Regions from separate parts of the Yokenella regensburgei genome, predicted to be linked through region 1. Evidence: predicted binding sites of a transcription regulator. Region 1 holds the regulator's gene; the other holds the start of a gene.

What was found. The regulator LexA, encoded in region 1, represses DNA repair genes until DNA is damaged. The targets are predictions, from matches to a motif close to TNCTGTATGTACATACAGNA.
Region 2: a site for LexA is predicted at 7,989-8,008, ahead of C7387_RS07720 (metal-dependent hydrolase). Genes of this name have one in related genera too.

Annotation. Positions count from the first base shown of each region.
Region 1 is NZ_RBIZ01000005.1:32,261-42,247, forward strand. It holds gene malM (maltose operon protein MalM) at 1-306, shown strand, start outside; gene ubiC (chorismate lyase) at 498-995, shown strand; gene ubiA (4-hydroxybenzoate octaprenyltransferase) at 1,008-1,877, shown strand; gene plsB (glycerol-3-phosphate 1-O-acyltransferase PlsB) at 1,909-4,329, opposite strand; gene C7387_RS15205 (diacylglycerol kinase) at 4,459-4,827, shown strand; gene lexA (transcriptional repressor LexA) at 4,937-5,545, shown strand; gene dinF (MATE family efflux transporter DinF) at 5,620-6,939, shown strand; gene zur (zinc uptake transcriptional repressor Zur) at 6,973-7,488, opposite strand; gene C7387_RS15225 (cupin domain-containing protein) at 7,603-8,091, shown strand; gene C7387_RS15230 (conjugal transfer protein TraF) at 8,319-9,515, shown strand; gene dusA (tRNA dihydrouridine(20/20a) synthase DusA) at 9,597-9,987, shown strand, end outside.
Region 2 is NZ_RBIZ01000003.1:1,585,884-1,595,870, reverse strand. It holds gene chbB (PTS N,N'-diacetylchitobiose transporter subunit IIB) at 137-457, shown strand; gene chbC (PTS N,N'-diacetylchitobiose transporter subunit IIC) at 545-1,903, shown strand; gene chbA (PTS N,N'-diacetylchitobiose transporter subunit IIA) at 1,961-2,308, shown strand; gene chbR (transcriptional regulator ChbR) at 2,339-3,163, shown strand; gene C7387_RS07740 (6-phospho-beta-glucosidase) at 3,274-4,620, shown strand; gene chbG (chitin disaccharide deacetylase) at 4,632-5,390, shown strand; gene cedA (cell division activator CedA) at 5,514-5,768, shown strand; gene C7387_RS07725 (L-cystine transporter) at 5,857-7,248, opposite strand; gene C7387_RS07720 (metal-dependent hydrolase) at 7,384-7,974, opposite strand; gene hxpB (hexitol phosphatase HxpB) at 8,110-8,778, opposite strand; gene C7387_RS07710 (YniB family protein) at 8,910-9,446, shown strand; gene yciA (acyl-CoA thioester hydrolase YciA) at 9,482-9,880, opposite strand; gene C7387_RS07700 (septation protein A) at 9,880-9,987, opposite strand, start outside.

The DNA.
Region 1 (9,987 bases):
ACCTCGTCAGGCTCCAGCGTGCTGGTTGGCCCGTTGTTTGGCTCCTCAACGACTGGCCCGGTGACGGTAGGCAATACGGCAGCACCGGTTTATGCCGCGCCGGTTGCCGCCGCGCCAGCTCCGGCACCGGCGAAGAAAAGCGAGCCCGTGCTGACCGATACCGAAAGCTATTTCAATAACGCAATCAAACAAGCGGTTGCGAAGGGTGATGTTGATAAAGCGCTGAAGCTTCTGGACGAGGCAGAGCGCCTTGGATCCACCTCAGCGCGTTCCACCTTTATCAGCAGTGTAAAAGGCAAGGGGTGACCGTCTCCCCGCAGTGCTGATGTTTTAGGCTAAGCCTTTCGGAGCGCCCTTTCTGGGCGTTCCTTTTTTTGTGACCTGCCTCTGCTGTTGCATAGCTGTTGCGCCGATGATCGTATATTGACGTTTGAGCCCCCACGAAATTGGTTTTCTGCGATACAATGCCGATAAATCAGGTATTGGAGAAGTCAGGCATGACACATCCTGCGCTCACGCAGCTGCGTGCGCTGCGCTATTTTGACGCAATTCCCCCTCTGGAACCGGAGCAGCTCGACTGGCTGTTGCTGGAAGATTCCATGACTAAACGTTTTGAGCAGCAGGGCAAGCAGATAACGGTCACCATGATCCGTGAAGGCTTCGTCACGGGCGATGAGATAGCCGAAGAACGAAGTCTGTTACCCGAAGAACCGCGTTACTGGCTGCGCGAGATACTGCTGTGCGCTGACGGTGAGCCGTGGCTTGCCGGCCGTACCGTCGTGCCGGAGTCGACGCTGAGTGGCCCGGAGCTGGCATTGCAACAACTCGGGAAGACGCCGCTGGGGCGCTATCTGTTTACGTCCTCGCAGCTCACCCGTGACTTTATTGAAATTGGACGCCATGCAGACCTGTGGGGGCGTCGTTCCCGCCTTCGCCTGAGTGGAAAACCGCTGCTGCTGACAGAGCTGTTTTTGCCTGCATCGCCGTTGTATTAAGAGGTAGAAGAAATGGAGTGGAGTCTGACGCAGCATAAGTTGTTGGCGTATAACCGCCTGATGCGTACCGACAAACCGATAGGCACGCTGCTGCTGCTGTGGCCGACACTATGGGCGCTGTGGCTCGCCGAACCTGGAGTTCCTCCGCTGTGGATCCTGGCGGTGTTTGTGGCGGGCGTCTGGCTGATGCGCGCGGCGGGCTGCGTGGTGAATGACTACGCCGATCGAAAGTTCGACGGCCATGTGAAACGCACTGCCCATCGGCCATTGCCAAGCGGAGATGTCACCGAGAAAGAGGCGCGGGTGCTATTTGTGGCGCTGGTGCTGTGTTCATTCGTCCTGGTGTTGACGCTGAATACCATGACGATTTTGCTGTCGGTGGCAGGTCTGGCGCTCGCCTGGGTATACCCGTTCATGAAGCGCTATACCCATTTGCCACAGGTGGTGCTGGGGGCGGCATTTGGCTGGTCAATTCCCATGGCCTTTGCCGCAGTTAGTGAGCACTTACCATTAAGTTGCTGGTTAATGTTCCTCGCTAACATTCTGTGGGCGGTGGCGTACGACACCCAGTATGCAATGGTTGACCGCGACGACGACCTGAAAATCGGCATTAAATCGACCGCCATCCTGTTTGGGAAAAACGACAAACTGATTATCGGCATTTTGCAGGCCGGCGTGCTGGCGTTGATGGTGACAATTGGCTGGCTGAATCAGCTGAACTGGGAGTTTTACTGGGCGGTGGCGATTGCCGGGGCGCTGTTCGTTTATCAGCAGAAGCTGATTAAAGACCGCGAACGTGACGCCTGTTTTAAAGCGTTTATGAACAATAACTACGTTGGACTGGTGCTGTTTATCGGTCTGGCAATAAGCTTCCTTGGTTAATAAAAAGGCCCTCACAGAGGGCCTTTTTCATTTAAGCGTCCTGGCTTGCACTCTCAATCGTCAAGCGCACGTCGGAGGTAATTAACTCCGCCAGCATCTGATAGACCTTCATCGTTTCATTCGTGTCCGCATCACCGGTATCACTGATGAACCCTTCATCGCGTAGCGTCAGTACCAGAGTACTGAACACGGCTTTATCAAAGAACTCTGGTGCGTTGATCCCGTGCAGCACCGACAGACGCTGCGCCACGGTACGGCTCTCTTTCTCAAGCGTACTGCGGTTGATGGACGGGTTCGCGCTCAGCAGCCAGAAGGTGATGGCGTAACGCTGCAGCGTTTCACGTGCGCCCGCTGCCAGCAGTTGCAATGTACGGGAGTGTGAAGCGTTAATGCGCAGCTCACCCTCTTCCAGTGTGACCAGCTCCTGACGCTGCATTTCTGCGATCAGTGCATCGATAACACCCGCCAGCTCGTCTTTTTCCCAGCGCAGGAACAGCTCAGCCTTCAGCAGCGGGTAGAGCGTGTCGATGTGGCGCTGAACCTCGCTACGCGAGATGTGACGGTGCTGAGTGATAATTGCGGCCAGCAGCGACGGCATCATCAGCATGTGGGTGATGTTGTTGCGATAGTAGGTCATCAGCACCGCCTGCTCGCGCGGCAGAATGATGATATCGCCGATGGTATCCTTCTCGACTTCGAACTTGTTCATCTGCAACGCGTGATCGATAAGCGCGCTGGCAGACATTGACGGTACGGTCGAATCTGGTGAATACGGCACATTACGCATCAGCTCGAGATAGCACTCCAGCTGCTGGGTCAGTTGCTCACGGGTGAGCGAACGCTGGCGCGAGGCCAACAGCGCGGTACAGCACAGGTTCATGGCGTTTGCCGCACCGGCATTGTTGATGCGGACCATCAGGTCTGCTGCAATGTTGTTCACCGTCGGCGTCAGCCAGGCCGGACGTATCGCTTCGATAGGATCGATAGCTTCGCGCCAGGTCGGGACGTGCTGGTTCAGGTAGGTCGTGAGCGGCATCGGTTCGCCGAAGTTCACATAGCCCTGGCCCAGATTGCGTAACTTGCTAAGACCGCGCAGCATCTGCGGCAGGCTCTCTTTCTCTTTGGTCGCCCCGCGCAGCTCTTTGGCGTAAGTCCCCACTTCCATCACGTGCTCGTAGCCGATGTAAATCGGTACCAGGGTGATAGGACGGGTACCGCCGCGCAGCATCGCCTGAATGGTCATCGACAGGGTACCGGTTTTCGGATCCAGCAGACGACCAGTACGGGAACGACCGCCCTCCACAAAGTACTCAACAGAGTAGCCACGGCTGAACAGCTCACCCAGATACTCGCGAAATACGGTGGAATAGAGCTTGTTACCCTTGAAGGTACGACGAATAAAGAACGCGCCAAGGCGGCGGAACACCGGCCCTGCGGGCCAGAAGTTCAGGTTGATACCGGCAGCAATATGCGGCGGCACCAGACCCTGGTGATACAGCACGTAGGAAAGCAGCAGGTAGTCCATGTGGCTGCGGTGGCAGGGCACATACACAATCTCATGACCGTCGTGAGCCAACTGGCGAACGCGCTCGGCGTTGTGCACGTTAATGCCCTGGTACAGACGGTTCCAGGTAAAGCCGAGAATACGGTCAGTCAGGCGGATCATCTCGTAGGAGAAGTTGGCCGCAATCTCTTCCATCAGCGCAATAGCGTTCTGTTGCGCCTTCTCGTGGGAAATTTTCTTGCTGCGCGCTTCATCTTCAACGGCACGAGCGATAGCCTTTGAGGCCAGCAGCTTGTTGAACAGGTCCTGACGCGCCGGCAGACGCGGCCCAACCGCGGCCAGACGCTGACGAGCAAAGTGCATGCGTGCCACTCGCGCCAGTTTCTGAGCGATGGTTTTGTCGGTACCGTGCTCGGTTGCCATCCAGCGCAGCGACACCGACGGCGAGAAGCGCACAAAGCTGTCGCGGCCAAGCCAGGTGACGGCGAAGAACTTCTGAATGCCGTTCAGCATGCGCAGCGGCGGGTTCTCTTCCCCTTTCTCGCGCCCCGGGGAGCGACCGAACATCACCGATACCGGTACCATCTGCACGTCCAGATCGGGATTGCTGCGGTGCAGATCCAGATAGTCGTGGAACAGCTTGATGGACTCTTCTTTCGGGGTGTAATACGTGAAGACACGCGGGCCACCGTGAATGAAGACGTAGCGCGGCAGCAGCGTGCCGTCTATCTCCAGCGGTTCCAGCGGATCGGGTAAGTCGTGCGCCAGGCATTGGGCGCGCAAAGTCAGCAGGTCTGCCTTAGAGTTGTAGGGCAGCACGTACATAATCGGGCGTGACGTATCGAGCCCTAACTCCTGCGCAGGTTCTGCCGGAATAGACTTGCTTTTTACCAGGATGCTTAATGGTAAATTCAGTAATTTGTAGTAAATTCTTGGCCAGCCAGACATAAACGATGTAAAGCCTCTGGTTAATAATGCAATTGCGCGGCAAGAATACCAGAAAGCGTACAGAATTTCTGCGCGTGTGCCGTGCGTCTACACTGTGATTAACATATAAAATCGAAAAAGGTTCATTTAATGGCCAATGATACCACTGGGATAACCCGCATCATCAAAGCCGCTGGCTACTCCTGGAAAGGATTCCGCGCCGCCTGGCGTAACGAAGCCGCCTTCCGCCAGGAGGGGACCGTCGCGATTCTGGCCGTCATCATTGCCTGTTGGCTGGATGTCGATGCGATAACCCGCGTTCTGCTGATTGGCTCGGTCCTGTTGGTGATGATAGTGGAAATTCTCAACAGTGCGATCGAAGCGGTGGTCGACAGAATTGGCCCGGAGCACCACGAGCTCTCCGGTCGTGCGAAAGATATGGGCAGCGCCGCGGTGCTGCTGTCTATTTTTATCGCATTAATCACCTGGGGCACGCTGTTGTGGTCGCATTTTCGATAATGCTTCCAGAATTGATTAAGACACTTGTTTTTTGTGCTTTTTGTGGTTCCAAAATCGCCGTTAACTGTATATACTCACAGCATAACTGTATATACACCCAGGGGGCGGGATGAAAGCGTTAACGACCAGGCAGCAAGAGGTGTTTGATCTCATTCGGGAACATATCGGCCAGACCGGTATGCCGCCAACACGTGCGGAGATCGCCAAGCAGCTGGGGTTCCGTTCCCCGAATGCGGCAGAAGAACACCTGAAAGCGCTGGCGCGTAAAGGCGCCATCGAAATTGTGTCTGGCGCGTCGCGCGGTATCCGCCTGCTGGTGGAAGAAGAAGAGGGTTTACCGTTAGTAGGCCGTGTTGCCGCCGGTGAACCGCTGCTGGCACAGCAGCACATTGAAGGTCACTATCAGGTTGACCCGGCCATGTTCAAACCGAGCGCGGATTTCCTGCTGCGCGTCAGCGGTATGTCGATGAAGGATATCGGTATTCTGGACGGCGACCTGCTGGCGGTGCATAAAACTCAGGATGTGCGTAACGGCCAGGTGGTCGTCGCGCGTATTGACGACGAAGTAACCGTAAAACGCCTTAAAAAGCAGGGTAACACCGTCGAACTGTTGCCGGAAAACACCGAGTTCACCCCGATTGTGGTCGATCTGCGTCAGCAGAGCTTCTCTATCGAAGGGTTGGCAGTAGGCGTAATCCGCAACGGTGAGTGGCTGTAACCCTTCCTTAACGACTGCGGTACAACGCTTGCCGCAGTCTGCTCCTCTCTTGATCTCTCTTCAGGCATTTTTCTATGCAGCTTTTCAACGCAGCCGATAAGGCGCTGTGGCGTCTGGCGTTGCCGATGATTTTCTCCAACATCACCGTACCGCTTTTGGGTCTGGTGGATACCGCTGTGATTGGTCATCTCGACAGCCCCGTGTATCTCGGCGGTGTGGCGGTAGGTGCTACGGCAACCAGCTTCCTGTTTATGCTGCTGCTCTTTTTGCGCATGAGTACGACCGGATTTACCGCCCAGGCGTTTGGGGCGAGAGATCCCCAGGCCCTGGCAAGGGCACTGGTTCAGCCGCTGCTGCTGGCGTTAGGCGCCGGAGTGCTGATAGTCCTGCTGCGGGAGCCCATTATCAATCTGGCGCTGCAGGTGGTTGGTGGCAGTGAGGCTGTGCTGGAGCAGGCGCGGCGCTTCCTGGAGATTCGCTGGCTTAGCGCTCCGGCGTCGCTGGCAAACCTGGTGCTGCTGGGCTGGCTGCTTGGCGTGCAGTATGCCCGTGCGCCGGTCATCCTGCTGGTAGTCGGCAATATTCTTAATATCACCCTCGACCTCTGGCTGGTTATGGGACTGCATATGGATGTGCAGGGCGCGGCGCTGGCGACGGCTATCGCTGAATACGCGACCTTTTTCATCGGCCTGCTGATGGTGCGGCGGGTGCTGCGGCTGCGCGGCATCACCCGAGAGATGCTGAAAAACGCCTGGCGGGGTAACCTCCGGCGGCTGCTGGCGCTTAACCGGGACATCATGCTGCGTTCGCTGTTGCTACAGCTGTGTTTTGGTGCGATCACCGTTTTAGGTGCGCGACTTGGCGGCGACGTTGTGGCGGTGAACGCGGTGCTGATGACGATGCTCACCTTTACCGCCTATGCCCTGGATGGTTTTGCCTATGCCGTGGAGGCGCATTCCGGGCAGGCATACGGCGCGCAGGATGGCAGCAAATTGCGCCACGTCTGGCACGCGGCATGTCGGCAGTCGGGCCTCGTGGCGCTGGCTTTTGCGCTGGTTTATCTGCTGGCTGGAAAAGGGATCATCGCACTTCTGACTTCGCTCCCCGAGCTGCAGCAACTGGCAGATCGCTATGTTATCTGGCAGGTGGTGTTACCGCTTATCGGCGTCTGGTGCTATCTGCTCGACGGTATGTTCATCGGAGCGACGCGCGGCGCTGAAATGCGTAACAGCATGGCGGTTGCAGCGGCAGGTTTCGCCCTGACCTTACTGACGGTACCGCTGCTGGGGAATCACGGATTGTGGCTGTCGTTGGCGGTGTTTCTGGCGTTGCGCGGTTTGTCGCTTGCATGGATCTGGCGTCGACACTGGCAGCGTGGGACCTGGTTTGCGTGATGCAGAAAGGGCGGTCATTGACCGCCTTTTTTGTTAACGGGGCTTTTTCTTCACCTGAATAGAGTGGTCATGACCACAATCATCAGGATGGCGGCAGGCTTCCACTTCCACGCAGGCAGAGCACAGGCCATGGGCTTCAATCACGTTGTGGCGCAGGGCAAAACCCATTCTCGCCGCCAGCGTATGCATGATGTCCTCAACCCCTTCAGCGCTCTCTTCTTTCACCACGCCACAGCGATCGCAGATAAACATCGCGGAAGTATGCGTAGGCTTATCGAACATGTGGCACAGCACGTAGCTGTTAGTGGACTCCACTTTATGCACAAACCCCTGCTCAAGCAGAAACTCGAGGGCGCGATAGACAGTAGGGGGTTTGGCCTGCGGCTCGGCTTCCCGTAGCAGGTCTAGCAGGTCATAAGCGCTGATAGCACCCGGCTGCAGGCTCATCAGGCGTAATACCTCAAGGCGCTGCGGAGTCAGGCGCACACCGCGTTGCGCACACATTTTTTCGGCGTGTGCTAACAGCTTTTGCGAAGTTGTCTTATCCATGAGCATCCTCAGGGTGCGAAATGTATTTCGTTACTTTATCACATTAAGTCTAAAACACCGAGATCCCGGCGGGTGTGCTATACCTGATGCATCTCACGTTCAGGATAAAAGATAATGAAAAGACCAGATTGCATTCGCCACTGGCGTGAAGTGGAAGGTCCGGATGACTCGACTTATTCCGGTAGCAAGGAGCTGTTTTCGATTGGTGCGCCGCTGGCGCGTCGTTTAGGGCTCACTCGTATGGGTATTCACCACGAGCGTCTGCCGCCTGGCCGCAGGACCTCTTATCCACACGCAGAAAGCGATGAGGAGGAGTTTATCTATGTGCTGGAGGGGCATCCGCATGTATGGATCAACGGTTATCTCTGGCCGCTGTCGCCCGGTGATAGCGTAGGTTTCCCGGCAGGAACCGGGGTGTGTCATACCTTCATTAATGACTCGGAAGAGGACGTCTGTTTATTAGTGGTCGGGGAGGCAAATAAGAAACATAACCGGATTTACTACCCGTTAAACCCGGATTACGCCGCAACCCGGGAGGATCGATGGGTGGATCACCCGCCGCAATTTTTTGGCCCACATAACGGCAAACCTTCCGCAAAATAGCATCCTTGACTATAAATATTGAGGGCCATCACAAACTATAACCAAATCAGTGATGGCCACTGCAATTGAACTCTGGGTTTAGACGCTTTTTCCATCGTTATTCACAGCAATAGTTCACCCCTTTCCAGGAGATAACAGAAAGGGATAAACACTTAACTGCAAATAACGAGAGTATTGTGAAATATAACGTCAAATATTCAGCATTATCGCTGGCAGTTTCACTTTTTATGGCAAATCAGGCGGTAGCGGCAAATACGTGGTCGGAAGCGCGCGGTGACGCAATGGGGGGAACGGGGGTGGCTTCCGCGAGCTACGGTAGCGCCATTTTCATCAACCCCGCGCTACTGGCAAAAGCGAAATCCTCTGATGGTATTGCGGTTGTCGCTCCGGCGCTTGGTGCGCAGATAAGCGATAAAGACAATCTGCGCGATCAAATCGACGACATCAGCGATGATGTCGATAACTATCGTAACTCTCTCAAGAATATTAATATCTTCGATCTGTTCCGTCCTGGCTCTCCGGGATACAAGCAGGTCTCTTCTGCGGCGGGCGATCTCGCCGACCAGCTCGATTCCCTGAAAGGTAAAACTGCCAATGGCAAGGCGGCAGGCGGCATTGCGGTGAGCCTGCCGAGTGATGCACTTTCGGTGGCGTTTATGGCGAAAGCATACGCCAATGCCCGGGTGAGTTCGTACATCGATCAGGGTGATATCGACCTGCTGCGGAGTATCCAGTCTGTGCCTGCCCGTGCGTTGACGGTGGATCCCAACTCGCTACAGTCGAAAGGGTTTGGCCGGGCGGCTATCGTATCGGACTACGGGGTAGCCATTGCGCGCCAGTTTGATATTGGCGGCGTTCCAGTGTCGCTCGGCGTTACGCCGAAGCTGCAGCAAACATGGCTCTACAACTACACCGTCTCGATTTACAACTATCACAGCGGCGATCTCAACAACAGTCGTTACCGCAACAGTGATACCGGTTTTAACGTCGATGCCGGGATGGCGGCCGATTTTGGTGAAAGCTGGACGGTGGGTCTGAGCGGGCAGAACCTGATGTCCCGCGACATTGATACCAAAGAGGTTGATGGCGTGCGTGACACCTACCAGATCCGCCCGCTGGTGACGGCAGGCGTCGCCTGGCACAACGAGTTGCTGACCCTGACCGCAGATGGCGATCTGACGGAAACGAAGGGTTTCAAAAGCGAAGATAACTCCCAGTACGTGGGCGTGGGCGCTGAAGTGAAGCCGCTGCAGTGGCTGGCGCTGCGCGCCGGTTATCGCGCGGATGTGAAAAACAACGACAGCAACGTGTTCACCGCCGGTGTTGGCTTCGCGCCGCTGAATACGGTTCACGTCGACCTGATGGGTCTTTACGGTGAGGATGAAACCTGGGGGGCAGGGGCACAGCTCAGCCTGACCTTCTGAGGACGCGCGGAGGTTCACGCCTCCGCGCTGTCTTTGTGCTATAGTAGCGCCCCTTTTTACCCGGATGCTTAAATATTCGCCATGCTGCAAGAAACGCCGACACCTGTTTTCCCTGCTCACCGCTTCTCTATTGCGCCCATGCTCGACTGGACGGACAGACACTGCCGCTATTTTCTGCGCCTGCTGTCGCGCCAGACACTGCTGTATACAGAGATGGTGACCACCGGCGCCATTATTCACGGTAAGGGCGACTATCTGGCATATAGCGAAGAAGAGCATCCGCTGGCCCTGCAGCTGGGTGGCAGCGACCCGGCGGCGCTGGCCCACTGCGCAAAGCTTGCCGAAGCGCGCGGCTACGACGAGATTAACCTCAACGTTGGCTGTCCGTCCGATCGCGTGCAGAACGGCATGTTTGGTGCCTGTCTGATGGGCAACGCGCAGCTGGTGGCCGACTGCGTGAAAGCGATGCGTG
Region 2 (9,987 bases), on a different contig from region 1:
ATCTTACGCAAAATCGTTGCCGTATACTCAACTCATCAACAATAGTAACTAAAGGTTACACAGGCCCGGTTCTGTGGTGTAAGGATGCTATCCCGAGCCGGGAGACGACAGATTAAATAAAGTTGAGGAAGCGTGTATGGAAAAGAAACACATCTATCTGTTCTGCTCTGCGGGAATGTCTACGTCGCTGTTGGTATCTAAAATGCGTACCCAGGCGGAGAAATACGAAGTTCCTGTGATTATTGAAGCTTACCCTGAAACGCTGGCCGGTGAAAAAGGCCAACAGGCTGACGTCGTATTACTTGGGCCACAAATTGCGTATATGTTGCCTGAAATTCAGCGCCTGCTACCGAATAAACCGGTTGAGGTGATTGATTCCATTCTGTACGGCAAGATCGATGGTTTAGGTGTTCTTAAGGCTGCAGTTGCAGCAATTAAAAAAGCAGCAGCGCAGTAACTTTTTATTTTATTATTTTTCCCGTCAAAGAGTAATTTCACACACATGAGCCGTAATACTCATTACGGCATTTAAGGGTATTTTTATATGAGTAGAGTCATCGGTTCGCTTGAAAAGGTACTCCTTCCTTTTGCAGTTAAAATAGGAAAGCAGCCTCACATTAATGCGATCAAAAACGGTTTTATTAAATTAATGCCGTTAACGCTCGCTGGCGCGATGTTTGTCCTTATTAACAACGTGTTCCTGAGTTTTGGTGAAGGCTCGTTTTTCTTTTCCCTGGGTGTTCGGCTAGACCCCTCGACCATTGAAACCTTAAATGGTTTTAAAGCCATCGGTGGCAACGTGTACAACGGTACATTGGGTATTATGTCACTGATGGCGCCTTTTTTTATAGGCATGGCCCTGGCGGAAGAGCGCAAAGTTGATCCATTAGCAGCGGGCCTGTTATCCGTTGCCGCCTTTATGACCGTAACGCCATACAGCGTGGGCGAAGCCTATGCCGTGGGTGCTAACTGGTTAGGCGGGCAGAATATTATCTCCGGTATGATTATCGGCCTCGTGGTGGCTGAGCTGTTTACCTTTGTTATTCGCCGCAACTGGGTGATCACGTTACCGGATAGCGTGCCGTCTTCGGTTTCACGCTCCTTCTCGGCGCTGATCCCAGGTTTCCTGATCCTCTCCGTATTCGGGATTATCTCCTGGATGCTGACCCACTGGCAGACCAACTTCCACCAGATAATCATGGACTCCATCTCCACGCCGCTGGCGGCGATGGGTAGCGTGGTTGGCTGGGCTTACGTGGTGTTCAACTCACTGCTGTGGTTCTTCGGTGTTCACGGCTCTCTGGCGCTGACCGCACTCGATAACGGCATCATGACCCCATGGGCGCTGGAAAACATCGCACTGTACAACCAGTATGGCTCGGTAGATGCGGCTATCGCTGCAGGTAAAGAGTTCCACTTCTGGGCGAAACCTATGCTCGACTCCTACATCCTGCTGGGGGGTTCTGGTGCGACGCTGGGTCTGATTATCGCTATCTTTATCGCTTCTCGTCGCGCTGACCATCGTCAGGTTGCTAAGCTGGCGCTGCCTTCCGGCATCTTCCAGATTAACGAGCCGATTCTGTTTGGTCTGCCGATTATCATGAACCCGGTGATGTTCATTCCGTTTGTGCTGGTGCAGCCGATTCTGGCCGCCATCACTCTTGCCGCGTACTCGATGGGCATTATTCCACCGGTCACTAACCTGGCACCGTGGACCATGCCTACCGGCCTCGGCGCCTTCTTTAACAGTAACGGCAGTATCGCTGCACTGTTGGTCGCATTGTTCAACTTAGGTATCTCGGTGCTGGTTTACCTGCCGTTCGTGGTGGTCTCCAACAAGGCGCAGACCGTGATTGATGAGCAAGAAAGCGAAGAAGATATCGCAAATTCACTGAAATTCTGATGCCGCGCGGTGTGGAGGGAACACCCTCTGCACCGCCAGAATCAAGAGGGAAAAGTTATGTTCGATCTGGATAACATCATGGACGCGGAAACCCCGGAGAACGACCTCGAAGAGGTGGTGATGGGGCTTATCATCAACTCAGGGCAGGCGCGTAGCCTGGCATACACTGCGCTTAAGCAAGCCAAGCAGGGTGATTTTGTCACCGCCAAGGCGACCATGGAGCAGTCCCGCACTGCGCTCAGTGAAGCGCATCGCGTGCAGACCCAGCTCATCGAAAGCGATGAAGGCGAGGGGAAAATGAAGGTGAGTCTGGTGCTGGTTCATGCGCAGGATCATCTGATGACCTCAATGCTGGCACGCGAACTGGTTGCGGAATTGATTGAGCTGCATGAGAAGGTACAATAACAGGCTATCAACGCGATGAGGCAGCCGAAAATGTTAACCATGGAAATCAGTACCGCCAGAGAACAACAGCTTTTCAACGGGAACAACTTCCATGTGGTTATCTACAACAAAACGGAAAGCGTCAGCGGTTTGCATCAGCACGACTACTACGAATTTACCATTGTCTTAACCGGCCGTTACTATCAGGTCATCAACGGTAAAAAGGTCCTGCTGGAGCGCGGAGATTTTGTGTTCATCCCGATGGGGTCGCACCACCAGAGTTTCTATGAGTTTGGTGCTACCCGGATCCTCAACGTCGGGATCAGCAAACGCTTCTTCGAAGCACATTATCAACCGCTGTTACCGTTTGGTCTGGTCGCATCGCAGGTATATTCAGTTAAAAGTACCTTTCTCAGCTATGTGGAATCGGTGATTGCGTCGCTCAATTTCCGCGAAACGGAATTTGATGAGTTTATCGAACTGGTCTCTTTTTATGTGATTAACCGTTTACGGCATTATCGCGAAGAACCCGCCCAGGACGTTACGCCTCAGTGGTTAAAAAATACCGTTGAGGATATGCACGATAAACTGAAATTTGGTGAAGGGGCGCTGGAAACCATGGTCGAGCTCTCGGGAAAATCTCAGGAGTATTTAACCCGGGCTACCCAGCGTTATTACGGTAAAACCCCGATGCAGATAATTAATGATATCCGCATTAACTTCGCCAAGAAACAACTTGAGATCACTAACTATTCAGTAACGGATATTGCTTACGAGTCTGGCTATAGTAGCCCTAGTCTTTTTATTAAGACATTCAAAAAGCTGACTTCATTTACGCCAAGCAATTACCGGAAAAAACTGACCAGTATTAATTAATATCAGGCGAAAACATTTTCGCCTTACTTCAAGATTTCATTTGCCTGACCGCGCATAAAAACGTGGAGGAATCCCCACGTTTACATTGCGGAACCACAAGGGAGAAAGTTATGAGCCAGAAATTAAAAGTAGTCACTATTGGTGGCGGCAGCAGCTATACCCCGGAATTACTGGAAGGTTTCCTCAAGCGTTATCATGAACTGCCGGTCAGCGAGCTGTGGCTGGTGGATGTCGCCGAAGGTCAGGAGAAGCTGGATATTATTCACGCCCTGTGCCAGCGCATGGTTGAAAAAGCCGGCGTACCGATGAAGGTTTATAAAACTCTCGACCGCCGTCAGGCGCTGGAGGGTGCAGACTTCGTTACCACCCAACTGCGCGTTGGCCAGCTGAAAGCGCGTGAAAAAGATGAGCGTATTCCGCTGAGCCATGGCTATCTCGGCCAGGAAACCAACGGGGCAGGTGGGCTGTTCAAAGGCCTGCGCACCATTCCGGTGATTTTCGATATCGTTAAAGACGTGCAGGAGATTTGCCCGAATGCGTGGGTGATTAACTTCACTAACCCGGCCGGTATGGTGACCGAGGCGGTTTATCGTCATACCGGATTCAAGCGTTTTATTGGCGTGTGCAACATCCCTATCGGCATGAAGATGTTCATCACCGATGTACTGAACATCAGCGAAAAAGACTCCCTCTCCATCGATTTGTTCGGTCTGAACCACATGGTGTTCATCCGTGACGTGCTGGTGAACGGTGAATCGCGCTTTGCCGAGCTGCTGGACGGCGTTGCCTCCGGAACGCTCACCGCCAACACGGTGAAAAACATCTTCGACCTGCCGTTCAGCGAAGGTCTGATTCGCTCTCTCAACCTGCTGCCGTGCTCCTATCTGCTGTACTACTTTAAGCAAAAAGAGATGCTGGCCATTGAAATGGGCGAGTACTACAAAGGCGGCGCCCGTGCGCAGGTGGTGCAGAAGGTCGAGAAGCAGCTGTTTGAGCTGTATAAAGATCCGAACCTCAACATCAAACCGAAGGAGCTGGAGCTGCGCGGTGGGGCGTACTACTCTGATGCGGCCTGCGAGGTTATCAACGCCATCTACAACGACAAGCAGGCGGAGCATTACGTTAACGTCCCGCACCACGGACATATCGATAATATTCCGGCAGACTGGGCGGTGGAAATGACCTGTATCCTCGGTCGTGACGGTGCGCAGCCGCATCCGCGCATCACTCACTTCGATGACAAAGTCATGGGCCTTATCCACACCATTAAAGGCTTTGAAATCGCCGCCAGCCAGGCGGCTATCAGCGGTGAACTGAACGATGTGCTGCTGGCGCTGAACCTGAGCCCGCTCATCCACTCCGACCGTGATGCGGAATCGCTGGCGCGTGAAATGATCCTCGCGCACGAGACCTGGTTGCCGAACTTTGCGTCGACTATTCAAAAACTGAAGCAGTAACGGGAGGGCAGATGGAACGTATTCTGATAGTCAATGCCGATGACTTTGGCCTCAGCAAGGGGCAGAACTACGGAATTGTCGAAGCCTGCAAGCATGGTCTGGTAACCTCAACCACGGCGCTGGTGAACGGTGGTGCTATTGAACATGCCGCAGCGCTTAGCCGTCGCGTTCCGGAGCTCGCGGTCGGTATGCACTTTGTGCTGACCCTCGGCACACCGCTTTCCCCAATGCCTTCGCTTACCCGCGAAGGTAAACTCGGGAAGTGGATCTGGCAGATGGCTGAAGAAGACACGCTGCCGCTGGATGAGATTGCCCACGAGCTGGCGCTGCAGTATCAGCGCTTTGTCGAGCTGTTCGGCTGTGAACCGACGCATATCGATGGTCACCACCATGTGCATATGATCCCGCAGATCTTCCCGTTGGTGGCAGAGTTTGCCAAAGCTCATGGCGTAGCGATGCGTATCGACAGAAGCCTGGTACAGCGTGACGGTCTGGACGATAGCGGTATTCGCAGCAGCGATGGTTTTGCCAGCGAGTTTTACGGGGAAGCGGTTACCGAATCGTTGTTCCTGCAGACGCTGGACGATTCCGCCGCTCGCGGTGAGCGTTCGATTGAGGTGATGTGTCATCCGGCGTTTGTTGACCACACCATCATGCAGAGCGCCTACTGCTATCCGCGGCTGACGGAGCTTGAAGTGCTTACCTCCGACGCGCTGAAGTATGCTGTCGCCGAGCGTGGTTACCGTCTCGGCACCTATCGGGACGTTTGATCCTCCAGTGCCCGGCTAATTAGCCGGGCATTTTGTTTAATCTTGTCTTGTTCGCACAGAGGGAGCGACGATTTGCTCCGGGATCGGCTATCATAGCGTTTTACCGTTTTGATTTTTCTGTGTGTGAACCAACCGCCTATGAAACCTCTGCGCCAACAAAACCGCCGCGTTATCTCCTACGTTCCCCGCATTGAGCCCGCTCCCCCTGAGCATGCGCTGAAGGTGGAGGGTTATAAAGATGTCTGGCTGCTGCGCGGTAAATATGTGGCGTTTGTATTGATGGGCGAGCATTTCTGCCGTTCACAGGCGTTCAGCGTGCCTGAGTCCGCTCAGCGCTGGGCGCTGCAGATGCGCCAGGAAGGAGAAATCGAAGAGTAGGGGTGTTTCTGCTTCACCCGATCCCTTTATTCCGGGCTGGTAACAGCATAAAAAAAGGGCCGACGAATCGGCCCTTTTTTGCATTGGTTTAGCGATGTGCCAGTTCGACGTCTTCTTCGCTGTCGAGCACCGCTTTATCGGTCTGGCGCAGCCACTGGCTGGTCAGAGTACCGGCGGTCATGGAGCCGCTGACGTTCAGTGCGGTACGGCCCATGTCGATAAGCGGTTCGACGGAAATCAGCAGTGCGACCAGCGTGACCGGCAGCCCCATTGCGGGCAGCACGATCAGTGCGGCGAAGGTTGCACCGCCACCCACACCGGCAACGCCTGCGGAGCTGATGGTGACAATCCCGACCAGTGTGGCAATCCACAGCGGATCCAGCGGGTTAATACCCACCGTCGGTGCAACCATCACCGCCAGCATCGCCGGGTAGAGACCCGCACAGCCGTTCTGGCCAATGGTCGCCCCGAAAGAGGCAGAGAAGCTGGCGATAGATTCCGGGATGCCCAGACGACGGGTCTGCGCTTCGACGCTCAGCGGGATAGACGCGGCGCTGGAGCGGCTGGTAAAGGCGAAGGTCAGCACCGGCCAGACTTTACGGAAGTACTTCAGCGGGCTCACGCCGTTGACGCCAAGCAGAATGCCATGCACCACAAACATAATTGCCAGACCGAGGTAGGAAGCGACCACGAAGCTGCCGAGTTTGATGATGTCGTGCAGGTTAGAACCAGCAACCACTTTGGTCATCAGCGCCAGTACGCCGTACGGGGTCAGCTGCATCACCAGACGAACCAGCTTCATCACCCAGCCCTGCAGGGTATCGATGGCGGTCAGTACGCGCTTGCCTTTGGCTTCGTCATCTTTCAGCAGTTTCAGCGCCGCAACACCGAGGAAGGCGGCGAAAATCACCAGGCTGATGATCGAGGTCGGGTTCGCGCCGGTCAGGTCGGCAAACGGGTTTTTCGGAATAAAGGAGAGCAGCAGCTGAGGAACGGTGAGATCCGCCAGTTTGCCCACGTAGTTGCTCTGAATGGCGTTCAGACGCGCGGTTTCGGCGCTGCCCTGAACCAGACCTTCCGCCGTCAGGCCAAACAGGTTAGTCACCAGCACGCCAACCAGCGCCGCGATAAGCGTGGTAAACAGCAGGGTACCGATGGTCAGGAAGCTGATTTTACCCAGCTGTGAGGCGTTATGCAGGCGGGCAACTGCGCTCAAAATAGAGGCAAAGACCAGCGGCATGACGATCATTTGCAGCAGTTGTACATAGCCGTTGCCGACGATGTTGAACCACTGAATAGAATCTTTCAGCACCTGGCTGTCGGATCCATAAATGAGCTGCAGGGCCAGGCCAAAGACCACCCCAATTACCAGACCCACTAATACTTTTTTCGCAAGACTCCACTGTTTATGGCGAGTCTGCGCCAGAGCAAATAGCAATACGGCGAACACAACAACGTTCGCGATTAATGGAAAGTTCATCCCCGTTCTCCTGAAATGGAAATAAGGTCGGCTTAGTAGCATTACCGACTCTGATGGCGAAAGGTTAGCAGAAGTGATTAGTGGCGCTTATATCCAAATGGAATGGTTTATGACAAAAATCATTTTTCCGTTGGTTTAATGTTCGTTTTGGTGATGAATGAAACGATTGAAGTTTATTTGCAGCGAATTAATCATGTCGGATGACCACCGCACCGCGCTATTTTCCGGCAGCGACTGCGGCATCCATATCGCCCAGGCAAATAACGCCATGCACAATACGCGTTCAAGCTGGTTGCCCTTTTGCGGGCGAAGGACGGGGAAACGAAAACGCCAGCGGCACGGCCACAGCAGCGGTACGCCTGCCGGGGTCAGCATATCAGCGAGAATATGGCTCAGATAACCGAGCACCATACCCTGCAGCGCGTCGGCGGGGATGATCCAGCTTTCCGGCACTTTCAGAGAGAAGAGGGTCAGTGCGGCAAAAACGGCCAGCAGGCTATGGGTAAAGCCCCGATGCCCAAACGCGCGGGCGACCGGGGTGGAGACCCACTTCAATCGCTGGCCGAGAAAAGACTTCGGATGATCGATATCCGGCAGCAGACAGGTCAGTACCGCCGACGGCACAATATGCCACCAGTCACCCTGCGCCAGCACAGGCGTCAGCTCAGCATTTTTGGCAAATACCGCACAGGCGATGGAAAAGAGCAGGTGACCTTCTGCCGTCATGATAAAACCCGATAAACTGTCGATACATCCAGTATAGGGTTTTTATACAGTATTCGGAAGTGGTGACGTTGTAACTCTTTGTCACAAAACCCAGTAAAATCAGGGCGGGTAGCCGAATTGCTACCCGTCTGGTGATTAACCGAGCAGGTTTTCGGCGGTCAGCTGCTGCAGGCTGGTTAATTTCACTTCAGCCAGCACATAGCGGGGGTCGTTCTGATGCTCGTGGTCCGGCACCACAATCGAGCGCATACGCGCCGCTTTACTGGCAATCATGCCGTTAACGGAGTCTTCCAGCGCCACGCAGCATAGCGGGTCGATACCCAGCTTTGTAGCACAGTCGATGTACACCTGCGGGTGCGGTTTGCTGTACGGCAGTTTTTCAGCGGAAGCCAGCGCATCGAACTGGTCGCGCAGATCAAACATCGTCAGCACTTTTTCCAGCATGTGCAGCGGAGAAGCCGAGGCGAGGCCCACTTTCAGCCCCTGAGCTTTGCACAGAGCAACGGCCTCGCGCACGCCCGGCAGCAGCGGACGGCTCTCTTCCACAAGCGTAATGGCACGACTGATGATGCGCTCCGTCACTTCGGCACGGCTCGGGCCGTCCCACGGTTGCTGGGCGAACCACAGATCAACCACCATATCGATACGCAAACCGAGCGTATCCGGCAGTTCGCTACGTCGGGAAATATCCACCCCCAGACTTGCTATCACATCCAGTTCAGCACGATCCCACAACGGCTCGGAATCAATGAGTAATCCATCCATATCGAAAATAGCGGCAAGTATTTGGCGCGGGGTTGACATCAGAACCTCTCCTTCAGGCTTATCGGGAACAGTCTCTGCGCATGGTAACGTATTTCACCTGAAAGATCGGGCGAAATTTGCTGGCTGCGGGTAGACTTAGGAGCACTGGAGCGTCTTTACAAGGGGAACTCATGACGTATCAACAGGCTGGACGTATTGCCATTCTCAAACGCCTTGCAGGATGGGTGATTTTTATTCCGGCAGTCCTCTCCACACTGATATCCGTGCTGAAGTTTATGTATGAGCACAGCGAAAAAAAGCCGGGGATCAGCGCCGTGATGCAGGACTTTGCACACGTCATGATCGAGATGGCGCGTTTTAACACGCCTTTTTTGAACGTATTCTGGTACAACTCACCGCTGCCGGATTTCAAAAACAGCCTGAATATTCTGTTCTGGATTATTTATGTGCTGGTGTTTGTCGGGCTGGCGCTGCAGGCCTCCGGAGCCCGAATGAGCCGCCAGGCGAAGTTCCTGCGTGAAGGGGTGGAAGACCAGATGATCCTTGAGAAGGCAAAAGGGGCAGAGGGGCTGACGCGTGAACAGGTTGAGTCGCGGATTGTCGTGCCGCATCACACCATTCTGCTGCAATTCTTTCCACTGTATGTCCTGCCGGTGATTATTATCGTGGTGGGCTACTTCTTCTTTTCATTGCTGGGCTTTTTATAAAAGCATTCCGGCCGCAGAGTGCGGCCGGAGAGAGGTTACAGCGTTGGCAGCGGGCGGGGTTTCCCTTCGCTGTCGACCGCGACGTAGATAAACAACGCCTCGGTGGCTTTATAACGCTGGCCAATCGGCTCGGACGACACTTTCTTCACCCACACCTCAATATTGATAGTGATCGAGGTCTGGCCGCGCTTCACGCAGCGTGCGTAGCAGCACACCACATCGCCAACCGCGACCGGGCGTAAAAAGGTCATACCGTCGACCCGTACGGTCACCACGCGACCATGGGCAATCTCTTTTGCCATGATAGCGCCGCCAATATCCATCTGAGACATCAACCAGCCGCCAAAAATATCACCGTTGGCGTTGGTATCAGAAGGCATGGCGAGGGTGCGTAATACCAGTTCACCGTGCGGAACGTTTGTTGCTTCGGTCATTATTGATCATCCTGCGGCATGTGGCGGTAAATATAGACTCCACTCAGCAGAGTAAAGACCAGCGTCAGCGCCGTCAGGCCGAACACTTTGAAATTGACCCAGATATT